DNA from 3 places in the Halomonas sp. CnH100-B genome. Region 2 is predicted to be linked to each of the others. Evidence: riboswitches for the same ligand, from Rfam matches in the RefSeq annotation. Region 2 holds a riboswitch; each other region holds the start of a gene.
What was found. A riboswitch is a leader RNA that binds a small molecule or an ion and turns the genes downstream of it on or off. The one in region 2 is predicted to bind thiamine pyrophosphate.
Positions count from the first base shown of each region.

Region 1 (4,117 bases), on a different contig from region 2:
GCGCGCTGATTCTCGTGAAGCTCCACCAGTTCGATGAGAACGACCTGCTCCAACTCGCCATTCCCGCCCACCGTTTGCCCTGGCAGCCTGATCGTCGGCCCGGCATCACGTACAAAATGCTGCATACCTATCAAAGCGAGCGTATCAGCCTGGAGCGCTGGGAGCGTGACATCGTCACCGACTATCCTGCCCTACCGGGCGGATTGGAGCTGTTCGTGCTGGAAGGGTCGCTGTGCGATGCGGACACCGAGTACCCGGAAGGGAGCTGGTGCCGCTACCCGCCGGGGGCTGCGCCACGGCTTCGCGCAGGCCAGGCCGGGGTAATGATGTACGTCAAGCGCGGGCATCTGTCTGACGCTTCTGACGACTAGCGAGCTAGCCCAATAAACGGCAGCAGGGTGAGCAGAGCGATCATGAGCACCGCAACGATCACTAGCGTGACCTGCAGCGGGTGCGCCACGAAACGTCGCCACAACGTCGGCGCCTCATCGCGGGCCAACGCGTTTTCATGCGCTTTGCGCGCCTTTGCTTGCCGCTCGGCCTGATAGTGCGCCAGCACCGTTTCGGCATCGTCTCGCTGGGCAGGGTTGCGCAGCCAAATGGCATCGACTCCCAGGCGAAAAAAGCCCGCCTGGGTTTCGTACACATCGAAACCATGCGCCTCCAGCAGCTGGCGAACCTCCATGGCCTCTTCGTCGGTCACGTGACGCAACCGAAACAGCAGATGCGCCATATCAATCGCCCATGGCGGCCATACGGTCTGCTTGAATCACTTCGATCCAGTAGCCGTCGGCGTCCTTGACGAAGATCACGTCCTTCATCTTGCCCTGGTCGGCGCGCTTGACGAAGGTCACGTCATGCTCATCGAACCACGCCTGCGCGGCTTCCAAATCCGGTACGCTAAAACAGATATGCCCGAAGCCCTGCGGCTCTGCATTGCCGTCATGGTAGGCAAAGTCCTGCTCGTTTTCGGTACCCCAGTTGTGGGTCAGCTCCAATAGACCTTTCTGGCTAAAGGTCCACGCGGTGCGCGCTTGGGTCTCTTCCGGCACGCTATCACCGGCCTCTACGTTAGCCAGGAAGTAGAGCGAGAACTGCATCTCCTCGAAGTCCAAGCGCCGCAGTACCTGCATTCCAAACACCTTGGAGTAGAACGCCAGCGCGCGCTCGGGGTCTTTGACCCGCAGCATGGTGTGGTTTAAGCGAAAACCCTGTGTTTGCGGGGCGACTGGGGCAACACCTGGATGCTGTTCACCTTGATACGACATGAGACTCTCCTTATGGGGGTGACGCTTTCGTGGATACGGTGCAAATTCTTTGACGAACGTAGTACTTTGTACAAGGCTTAGGCTGCTAAGCGCCCGCCATTTGACCATCGCTCCAGCGCATCGGTCATAACGTGCGATGGCGCGTTTAATGTCTAGTTATGAGGGCAAGGCGCTTGGAATTCCAGCCCGGCCCGAAGGAGTCTCTATGTCCCGTGATCGAAACGTACTGGGTGAGCCACTCACGCCCTGCTGCCATGCCCCAAAAACCGGCTTCTACCGCGACGGCTTTTGTCGCGTCGGGCCTGACGATGTCGGCATCCATTCGGTGTGCGCCATGGTGACCGAGGAGTTTCTGGCTTTCTCCAAGGCTCAAGGTAACGATCTGGTGACCCCGCGCCCGGCCTTCGGCTTTCCCGGCTTGAAGCCCGGCGACCGCTGGTGCCTGTGCGCCCACCGCTGGGCCGAAGCAGCCCAAGTGGGGCTTGCACCACCGGTGATTCTCTCGGGCACGAACGAGCGCACGCTGGAGATCATCCCTCTGACCAAACTTCAGCAACACGCGCTGGATGCCGTGCACTGACCTCTCGGCACGCGCTCTGATCGAATGCGCCTGGAAAAACGATGCAGACCTTCTACACTTCTATCTCGACAGTTTTACAAATTCAACCGTGATGCCCTGCGAATGGCGTCAGATAGGAGAGCGTCATGACAGCCATCGATATGACCCTTGGCGATCGCCTGACTCTGAAGCAGCTGAGCCATGCGATTCAAAACGGCTTTTCCCCCATTGTCGAAGTCGAGTCCATGGACGGTATCTACAAGGTGCGCTTTCACCATGCCAACGGTGTATCGGACCTGAGCGACGCCGAAGGCCGCGTCAGTACCTTTTTGGGAACCGGTGAAATCCGTGACACCCTGGGCCAGCTCGGTCTGACCCACGGCGTGCTGACTTTCGCCGACCAGTGCGGCGATGAGATGATTGGCGTGTCGGGCCGTGCCATCACCCCTGATGAAATGCTTACCTACGGCACGCGCATCGCGTTTCGTTAAGTCTCTTCCGGCGGGGCTTTACAGCTCCGTCCAAGGCTAGGATAGTAGCCACCAACGACAGGGGCGCCGCCCAGCGGCTGAGAAGCACCCTTCGAACCTGAACCGGATAACGCCGGCGTAGGGAGTCGTGGTGCCTCTCACCACCTCCCTGGCCGGGAGGATACTATGACCTACCCCCCGCTTGGCGATATGCTCGCCGCTCTGCGCGAAACCACGCCGCTCGTCCACTGCATGACCAATTACGTGGCCATGAACAGCACGGCCAACCTGCTGCTGGCCACGGGGGCATCGCCCGCGATGCTGCACGCCCCCGAAGAGGTCGCCGAATTTACCGCGCTGGCAGGTGCGCTTTCTATCAATATCGGCACGCTCTCTACGCCCTGGGCCGAATCGATGCAGCTGGCGGCTCGCACGGCCAACGCAAGCCAAACGCCGTGGGTGCTAGACCCGGTGGCGGTCGGGGCAACCGCCTTTCGCCAGCAGGTGTGCCAGGCGCTGCTGCCCCACCGGCCCAGCGTCATTCGCGCCAATGCCTCTGAAGTGATGGCGCTCACCGGCTTGGCAAGCCAAGGACGCGGAGTCGATGCAACGGCATCCACCGATGACGCCGCTCAAGCAGCCATATCGCTCGCGCAACGGCAGCACTGCATCGTCGCCATGACCGGCGAGACCGACTTTTTGACCGACGGTACCCACCATTTCCGGCTGACCGGGGGCCACCCGATGATGCCCCGCGTCACGACGCTGGGCTGTGGATTGAGTGCGCTGGTGGCCGGGTTCGTCGCCGCTAACCGCGAGCACCCGCTGACGGCAACGCTGGCCGCCCTGGCGTGCTTTAGCATCGCCGGGCATCGTGCTGGCCAACGGGCCGATGGGCCGGGCAGCTTTCAGGTTGCCCTCTTGGATGCTCTGTACCAGCTCACCCCGGATGATCTCTCGTCGCTCAGCCAGGTGGAGGCGCTCCATGCAGTGTGATCTCTCGCTCTATCTAGTCACCGATGCCATCCTGTGCGCGGACGCTGGCCTTGAGGCGACGGTGGAGGCCGCCGTCAAAGGCGGTGTCACCGTGGTACAGCTGCGCGACAAACACGCCAGTGATGCGGCGATGGTCGCCCAAGCCAAGCGGCTCAAAGCGCTGCTGGCGGGCACCAGCGTGCCGCTGATCATCAACGACCGGCTAGCCGTGGCCATCGCCAGCGGCGCCGATGGCCTGCACGTCGGGCAAAGCGATACCGCCGTACAAGAGGCGCGTGAGGTGCTGGGACCGCATGCCATTTTGGGGCTGTCGATCAACACCGTCGCGCAGCTTCGTAACGCGCCCATCGCGCTGTTGGACTATGTCGGGCTAGGCCCCATTTTCGCCACCGCCAGCAAGCAGGATCACGCTCAGCCGATAGGCTTCGATGGTTTGGCCGAACTCGTCTGCGCCTGCCCGCTGCCCAACGTGGCGATCGGCGGCTTGAAGGCGCAGCACGCCGCCCAAGTCAGGGCCGCCGGTGCCAACGGTTTAGCGGTGATTTCCGCCATCTGCGGCCAGCCTGACCCTTATCAGGCGGCGCTGGCGTTTCGCGCCCCATGAGCCAGCTCGATCAGCTCGCCGCCTTCGTCAAAGTGGCCGAGCTCGGCAGCTACACCCGTGCCGCCGAGGCCTTGGACCTCTCACGCACACGCGTCTCGCGGCAGGTCATGGCGCTGGAGGAGACGCTGGGCGCTCGCTTGATTCAGCGAACGACTCGGCGGCTGCATCTCACCGATGCCGGAGAGCGCTATCTGGCTCGCGCTCAAGCCATTCTGCTGGC
Region 1 covers NZ_JAMXRX010000007.1:149,341-153,457, forward strand. Annotated here, with positions in the region: gene NH398_RS15690 (cupin domain-containing protein) at 1-371, shown strand, start outside; gene NH398_RS15695 (DUF6164 family protein) at 368-733, opposite strand; gene gloA (lactoylglutathione lyase) at 735-1,268, opposite strand; gene NH398_RS15705 (DUF2237 domain-containing protein) at 1,474-1,848, shown strand; gene NH398_RS15710 (hypothetical protein) at 1,974-2,318, shown strand; TPP riboswitch at 2,368-2,459, shown strand; gene thiM (hydroxyethylthiazole kinase) at 2,484-3,293, shown strand; gene thiE (thiamine phosphate synthase) at 3,283-3,897, shown strand; gene NH398_RS15725 (LysR family transcriptional regulator) at 3,894-4,117, shown strand, end outside.
Region 1: another riboswitch for thiamine pyrophosphate. It lies ahead of thiM (hydroxyethylthiazole kinase); the one in region 2 lies ahead of tenA (thiaminase II).

Region 2 (4,117 bases):
TAGCTTCATTCTCTGTGCCCTCGTAACATTCAATTAAGGTCTTTTGAGAATAATCAGTTCTTCGAATAACAACTTTATTCTTTCCTTTAAAGATGTCTCCTGTCGGTACAATTCTCAGTACAACATCCGTATCAAAAGGTAAGCTTTCCAGCCAATCACTAAAGCCAGGAAGAAGCTTCAATAAGTAGTTGAATAGTCTTGGCAAGTCATTATTTGCTCGCCATTCATTAAACTCATGTGGCTGCATAGACCATAACTGTTCAGTGTTTTTGTTAAAATCTGACATACTCACCATACTATAAATTATTTTCTAAAACGGCTAACGCTTGGGCTCAGCGGCCGATTTGGAGGCGCATCGCGCCGGAAAAGCGGTCCGCTGCAGCCCCTTGTTAGGCTTTTTCTCAGCGCTTCAACCTTCGAAGCCAAGTGTCCCATGATTCAATACGAACTGGTGGAGTAGAGGTCGTTTCATAATCATGCCTCTTTTTACTCTCTTCTAAATCATTTACAGTTCTACCACCAATTACAACAGTGCGAATATTTACATCCTTTTCAGGATCAACTCCTTTGCAAGAGTTCGGTCCAACAAACGCGTTGTGAATCAAATCACCCGATAGGACTTTAAGCCTTCTTTCATGGGCGTCTTTACGAAATGGTTCATAATTCCGATAAACCACTCCAAGCCTTTTTTGGATCTGTTCAGCAGCGTCACTAACTTTGTGATTAAACGAGGCATAATGGTTCGAGTTAACTAGGTTAAATTCTGCACCTTTTACTTCAACTAAGGTAATATCCATACGCGACCTGCCTGAAAAGATCACAAAATCCACAGCACCATCAGCTAACGGGTATTCCGAAAAACATATGTACTCTCCATCGCCAACATAAGCTTCGGCCATGAGGGAAAGATCTTTTTTAATCAGCCTTTGGATTTCTTGCTCATTAGCGCGAGATTCTATTAGTTCTGAAATGGAATCCTTTGCAATCATTGACTCCATAATTTCAAATTTACGAGCAATTACGGCCGGACTTTCAATGTGCACAGATCCCCTGAAAGGATCCCTCTGGTATCTAATCTGGTCAGCCTGCTCGTAGACCGACCTGTTCTCTACACTTCTTTCAGAAAGCTCTTTTTCATCACCGGCAATCAGCTCAACTACCTTTTCTCTTTTTATAGACTTCCACTGGGTAGTTGGGATCAGCGTTACCACATCAAATGTATCGAACTCAGCTAGGTCTCTTTCGTAATGCTCAATAAAAGTAGCACTTTGAGTCACCAACCCTTTTCTAATAACCGAGTCTATTATTTTTTCTACGGCATTCGTGACTGATTGCCCATCATTGAGATCACCCAAATCAGTCAAAAGCACGACAACGCCTTCGCTTCCCACATAGGTTCGCACCCGGCAAATCCCACCACAGGAATGCATTTTACTATTTCCAAAATCATGAACCACATCTGAAACTTTCAAACCAATAACACTCCTTACTTATTAGACCTAACAGTGATTATACGCCCTGCCATCAAACCTCAATGAACGTGACATCACAATGACTGAGGTTTCATAGCCACCAAATTGAATCTACCTCATCGATTCTACAGCGTACAAAGAGAATTTTGGCGATGTAGCCAAAATTCGCGGGCTTGCGCGTTTTGCTCGTCTCAATAATACTGTTTTTATGAACAGCATTATTGAGGCATTCTCCTACGAAACTGATGGAACGCGTCAAGGTGGCCCTGTGGGCCAAACGTCATAGCTTCCGTACTGAGAAAACCTATTGCTAATGGATTCGCTTTTACATTAGGTTCAATAAATTACGACACCCTGCCCACTGACAGATCATGAAGTGCGGCAATTTTTAGGGTATCTGGCAAACGACAAATACGTGGAGGCGGTTACATAGAAGCAGGCGCTTAGTATCGTCGTGTTTCGGGCTCTTATCGATTTCGCAGTAGCCCATTACCAACCATTTAGAAAATAAACCCCTCTTGCATCTCCCCCACCCGCCTCCTACACTCCACCCACGAACAGCTTGACGGGGTGCCGGTGATATCCGGCTGAGATGGCGCAGGGTGAGCTTTTGGCTACCGAGCGCTGGTCCCGCTGAACCTGATCCGGCTAATGCGCTGCTTTATGAATAGCGGCGCGGGTACCGGCGTAGGGATCAAGCGATGGCCGCGGCGCACCTTTACGCCACCCTTCCGTGCCACTCCCTCGATCTTTCTCGCCTGCCCTCCGGATCATTACCACCGGAGGCATACAATGGGCTACCGCTTTACCGATCTCACCACCGCTTGCCAGGACGATTGGCGCGCTTATATCGAGCACGATTTCGTGCTCCAGCTGGGCACCGCTAAGCTGCCAGAGGCGTCGTTTCACCACTACCTGAAGCAGGATTACCTGTTCTTGATCCACTTCGCCCGCGCCTACGCGTTGGCCGCCTACAAAAGCCCCACCCTCGCCGATCTTCGCCAAGCCCACGAAGGCTTGAAAGCCATTGTGGATGTGGAGCTGAGCCTGCACGTGGGCTTTTGCCAGGAATGGGGCATTAGCGAGCAGGAGCTTGCCGAACTCCCAGAAGCCCGCGCCACGCTGGCCTATACCCGCTATGTGCTGGATACCGGCAACCGCGGCGACCTGCTGGATTTGCACGTGGCACTGGCTCCGTGCCTGGTGGGCTACGGTGAAATCGCCAACTGGCTGAACGCGCAACCTTCCACGCTGCGCGGCGCGCAGAACCCGTTCGATGCCTGGATCGCCATGTACGAAGGCGAGGAGTTCCAAGCTGCTATGCAAGCGGAGCTTGCGTGGCTCGATGCCCGCTTGGCTGATGTCACCCCCGCCCGCTTTCGTGAGCTGAGCAAGATCTTCCGCGATGCCACCCGCCTGGAAATCGACTTCTGGCAGATGGGCTTAGACCTCTCTGAATAATGACCAACAACGACAAGGACACCGTCATGACCAAGACCGTCAAAAGTAAAACCGCGCACTTTTTAGCCGAAACCGCCCAGGTAGATGCCGCCGCCGTGGCCCCGCTGCCCGGCTCGCGCAAGGTGTATGTGGAAGGCTCGCGGCCAGATATTCGCGTGCCGTTTAGGGAAATCACCCTCTCTCCCACCAAAACCAGTGGCGTGGATGAACAGAACCCGCCGCTGCTGGTGTACGACACCTCCGGCCCCTACACCGACCCCAGCGCCAACATCGATTTGCGCCAAGGCCTGCCGGAACTGCGCCGCGCCTGGATCGAAGAGCGCAACGACACCGAGTTTCTGGATGGCCCCACCAGCCAGTACGGCCAGCGCCGCGCCAACGACCCCACGCTGGCACAGCTGCGCTTTGATCTAACCCGCACCCCGCGCCGGGCAAAAGCGGGCAAGAACGTGACCCAGCTGCACTACGCCCGCCAGGGCATCATCACGCCGGAAATGGAGTTCATCGCTCTACGAGAAAACCAGCGCCGCCAAGCGTTGGGGACCGCAGAGGTGGAGCGCATTCTGGGCCATCAGCATGCGGGCCAGAGCTTTGGTGCCAGCCTGCCCAAGGAGATCACCCCGGAGTTCGTGCGCGATGAGGTGGCTCGTGGGCGGGCAATCATTCCCAACAACATCAACCATCCGGAAAGCGAGCCGATGATCATTGGCCGCAACTTCCTGGTGAAGATCAACGGCAACCTGGGTAACTCGGCGGTCACGTCTTCCATTGAGGAGGAAGTGGACAAGATGACCTGGGGCATCCGCTGGGGCGCGGATACCATCATGGATCTCTCCACTGGCCAGAACATTCACGAAACCCGCGAGTGGATCATCCGCAACTCGCCGGTGCCGATTGGTACGGTGCCCATCTATCAGGCGCTGGAGAAGGTCAACGGCATTGCCGAAAACCTCACCTGGGAGATCTTCCGCGATACGCTAATTGAGCAGGCGGAACAGGGGGTGGATTACTTCACCATTCATGCGGGGGTGCTGCTGCGCTACGTGCCGCTTACCGCCAACCGCGTCACCGGCATTGTCAGCCGTGGCGGCTCCATCATGGCGAAGTGGTGCTTGTATCATCATCAGGAGAGTTTCCTGTATACCCACTTCGAGGAGATCTGCGAGATCTGCAAGCAGTACGAT
Region 2 covers NZ_JAMXRX010000002.1:262,268-266,384, reverse strand. Annotated here, with positions in the region: gene NH398_RS04755 (potassium channel family protein) at 1-286, opposite strand, end outside; gene NH398_RS04750 (Shedu immune nuclease family protein) at 402-1,472, opposite strand; TPP riboswitch at 2,029-2,183, shown strand; gene tenA (thiaminase II) at 2,265-2,933, shown strand; gene thiC (phosphomethylpyrimidine synthase ThiC) at 2,960-4,117, shown strand, end outside.

Region 3 (4,117 bases), on a different contig from region 2:
GATGGGCGCAAAAAACCACTGTGTCGTCATGCCGGATGCCAACCGTAGTCAAGCCATCGATAGCCTGCTGGGCTCTGCTTTTGGTGCCGCCGGTCAGCGCTGCATGGCGAACTCGGTGGTCGTGCTGGTGGGAGAGGCGCGCGAGTGGATCAAGGATATCGAAGCCGGTGCGCGCGGTATGACCGTGGGGCCGGGCACTCAGCGTGAAGCGGACCTAGGGCCGCTGGTATCGCCACAGGCCAAGGCCCGCGTCGAGCGCTTGATTAGCGCAGGCGAAGCAGAGGGCGCCACGCTGCTGGTGGATGGTCGCGGCTACACGGTCGACGGCTACCCGGATGGTAACTTCGTCGGACCGACCCTGTTTTCCGATGTGACGGCAGACATGACGATCTATCGCGAAGAAATTTTTGGCCCAGTGCTGTGCGTCGTCAACGTCGAGACGCTGGACGACGCCATCGCGTTCATTAATGCCAACCCGAATGGCAACGGCACCTCGATCTTCACCAACTCGGGCTGGGTAGCACGGCGCTTCGAGACCGACATCGACGTGGGCCAAATCGGTATCAACGTGCCGATTCCAGTGCCGGTGGCTTATTTCAGCTTTACCGGCTCTCGGGCCTCGAAACTGGGTGACTTGGGGCCCAACGGTAAGCAGGCGATTGCCTTCTGGACCCAAACCAAAACGGTCACTGCCCGCTGGTTCGAGCCGGAAAACGTCTCAAGCGGTATCAACAGCACGATTTCGCTATAGCGCGCCCCGGGCGCAGTGAAGCGCCTCCTCGGCCGAGGAGGCGCGCAGCTCAATAACGTTCGAACAGCGGCAGGCTTTCCGAGAGCAGTTGGGCGATGGGACCCAGCTGACTTTCGTGAAGGACTAGCAAATAAGGCGCGTCCTGCTCCTCGCTGATGGGCACCAGCAGCGCAAACTCGCCCTCCTCCAAATGAAACTCATGGATCTCGCGAGGGCCGTGGGGGGTGTCGCACTGGGAGCAGCGGTAGGTGTCATCTTCGCCGTAAACCAAGCGGTGGTACATCTTGAACAGCGTGTAGAGGGCGAGCCCACCTTCGAACGCGGGCCAACGGGCCGGCGTTTCGCGGATGTCGTCGGTCAGTGCGTTGCCATCTGCTTCGGCATCGGCAATGGCATCGGCTAGCGGCTCGGCCAGAATGGCGGTTTGATCTGCGGGCAACGGTGCGTTTTTCTCGGCAGCCGTAGCGAAGCGCGTCACGGCAGCATCGAAATCTGTCAGGCTGTGCAGGGTAAAGTCGGCGTGCTGCAGGTCGGCGGGTTCGAAGCCACCGTTCTCCCAGCCGTGAATCACACGAAGCGTTACCTGACCTCGCTTCATGGGGCGGGCCAGCAGGGTGTGAAGCATGACGCGGATATGCAGCTGACGCTCATCCGTATCGTTTTCGAACGCACGGTAAGGGTCGGCGAACAGTTCATGCAAACGCCCTGGCGTGTGCTCTTTTGCTTCGGAGTATGACATGGTGGTTTCCCTGTTAGTACACCGCTTGGCTAATAGCGTACGGCTCTTATGACATTAAATCATTAAGAGTATGGCGAGCGTTAAGGCGTATTTAAAGACTCTTTAGTTAGCAATTTGTTACGAGTAAACGCCATTCAGCAGTTAGGCGCCACGTTACAAAAAACAGGAGTGCGTATGTCTGTCTCGATAAGTCGATTTACACTTCCTGAGACGCTAGAAGAAGTTCCCGAGGATATCCGGGAAGCCATGTTAGCGGTGCAGGAAAAAGCGGGCTTCGTACCCAACGTGTTTCTCATGCTCGCGCATCGTCCCCAGGAGTTCCGTGCTTTTTTTGCCTATCACGATGCGTTGATGGAGCGGGCGTCCGATACGCTGACGAAAGCGGAAAAAGAGATGATCGTCGTGGCCACCAGTGCCCGTAATCGCTGTTTGTACTGCGTTGTCGCCCATGGCGCACTGGTGCGTATTTATAGTAAAGACCCTTTGCTGGCGGACAATATCGCCATTAACCATCGCGTGGCGGGACTCAGCGAGCGTCATCGGTTGATGCTCGATTTTGCGCTGCATAGCGCCATCGAACTGGGGGAATTTTCAACCGAGTGGCAAATGCGCCTGGAAACCGTTGGGTTTACCCTGGACGACTGTTGGGACATTGGTGCCATTGCGGCCTTTTTCGGCATGTCCAACCGCTTGGTGACGCTGGCGGGAACGCCGCCCAACGCCGAGTTCTATACGATAGGGCGCGTCCCCAAACAGCCGGAGGAGAGTGCTCGGCAGACCACCTGAGACTTTACTAATGCGCTAGTTTGATTGAGGATGTCGCCTCCATTCACTGTCGCCAGGGGAGCCCCATCGGGGCTGAGAATGCGCGTAACGCAGACCCTGGAACCTGATCCGGTTCGTACCGGCGGAGGAAGCGCGACATGCCTTACCTAACGTCTCTCGTATTAGGCGCAGCGTTGTGCTGCTTTGCTTTTTTGGGCCTTCGGGCCCGCTTTGGTGGCGGTTCGTTGGATGACTATGTCACCGCCCGCAATTCTCAAACCGCGTCTACCTTGGGGCTCTCCTTTTTGGCCTCGGGTATGGGGGCGTGGATTCTGTTTGCGCCCCCGGAAATTGGCGCGTTCGTGGGCCCCGTAGCGCTGCTGGGCTATGCGCTTGGCTCGGCGCTGCCGTTCATCGTGCTGGGCCTTTATGGCCCCAAAATACGCCAAGCGCTGCCGGAAGGGCGCAGCATCGCCGAGTTTGCCGATACGTGCTACGGCACGGGCGTGCGCCGCTTCGTCGCGCTCGTTTCCGTGGCTTACATGGGCTGCTTCCTGGCTGCTGAACTCACCGCCATCGGGGCGATTACCGCGCTACTCTCCGACGTGCCTCCTGCCGTGGTCATCATCGGAGTGGCGCTCACCACGCTGGTCTACACCGTGATGGGAGGGCTTCGGGCAAGTCTCGCCACCGACCGCTGGCAAGCGTGGCTGCTTTTGGCGCTGCTGCTCGCCGTCGCCAGCGTAACGCTCTGGCGACTACCCAATATGCCGAGTGACGCACAACTCCCGTCGCTCCCCATCGGCAGCTCGCTCAGCGTCGCGTTGACGCTGGTGATCGCCGTGACGGCAGCGAACTTGTTTCACCAAGGCTATTGGCAGCGGGTGTGGGCGGCCCAAGACGACGCGAGCCTGGGGCGCGGTGCCTGGCTGGGCGGCGGCCTGACCGTTCTGGTCGTCATGGTGATCGGTGGTGTTGGCATCATGGCAGCGATGAGCGGGGTCAGCCTCGGCGAGCCGCCCATGCCGTTTTTTGCGCTGCTTAGCGATGCCCCGGTATGGATCACGCTGCCATCCCTGGTCCTGGCCGTCACGCTGGTCACCTCGAGCGTCGACACTTTACAAAACGGTATTGCGTCACTGTGGGCCAGCGGCCACCGGCCCGAGGCCCTTAACAAAGCGCGCTGGCTCACCGTGGCCATCATGCTGCCCGTGATCGTGATTGCTTTACAGGGGCTGTCGGTGCTGCGGCTGTTTTTGATTGCCGACCTGCTGTGTGCAGCGATCGTGGTGCCGGTGCTGCTGGGCTTGTGGCAACGAATGACACCGACGGCTGCGATCAGCGGTGGGCTAGCGGGGCTAGTAGGCGCCGTGCTGCCTGGCTGGCTGAGTCAAGGTAGCGTCAGCGCGGGAGTATTGGCCGCGACGTTCCCCGGCAGTGTACCGACACTGGGGCCGTTTGTGGGGGCGCTGCTGCTCTCCACGGTGTTGAGCGTTGTGTGGGCCGGGTTGACCCCGCGGCGTATCGCCGTGCGTTAAGTGGGGCGTTGAGCAGAAAATTCCGTTTCACGGTATGCTGTTAGGGGACTGATGACCACTTAGGTGTGATCGCCATGAGCCACCTGTTACCCCCTAACGAAACCGCCCGTTTGGCTGCGCTTAACGAGCTGGCCCTGCTGGATACGCCGAACGAGCCCGTTTTCGATCGCATCACGCGGTTGGTCACCGTGCTGCTCGGCGTTCCTAAGTCCACCATCAGCTTGATCGATACCGACCGTCAGTGGTTCAAGTCGCAAGTAGGCATGGAGTTCTCCGAGAGCCCCCGGGACATGGCGTTTTGCGCCTATACCGTGCTGGAGGACG
Region 3 covers NZ_JAMXRX010000003.1:487,412-491,528, forward strand. Annotated here, with positions in the region: gene NH398_RS08905 (CoA-acylating methylmalonate-semialdehyde dehydrogenase) at 1-751, shown strand, start outside; gene NH398_RS08910 (hypothetical protein) at 801-1,490, opposite strand; gene NH398_RS08915 (peroxidase-related enzyme) at 1,665-2,276, shown strand; TPP riboswitch at 2,321-2,424, shown strand; gene NH398_RS08920 (sodium:solute symporter) at 2,414-3,793, shown strand; gene NH398_RS08925 (diguanylate cyclase) at 3,868-4,117, shown strand, end outside.
Region 3: another riboswitch for thiamine pyrophosphate. It lies ahead of NH398_RS08920 (sodium:solute symporter); the one in region 2 lies ahead of tenA (thiaminase II).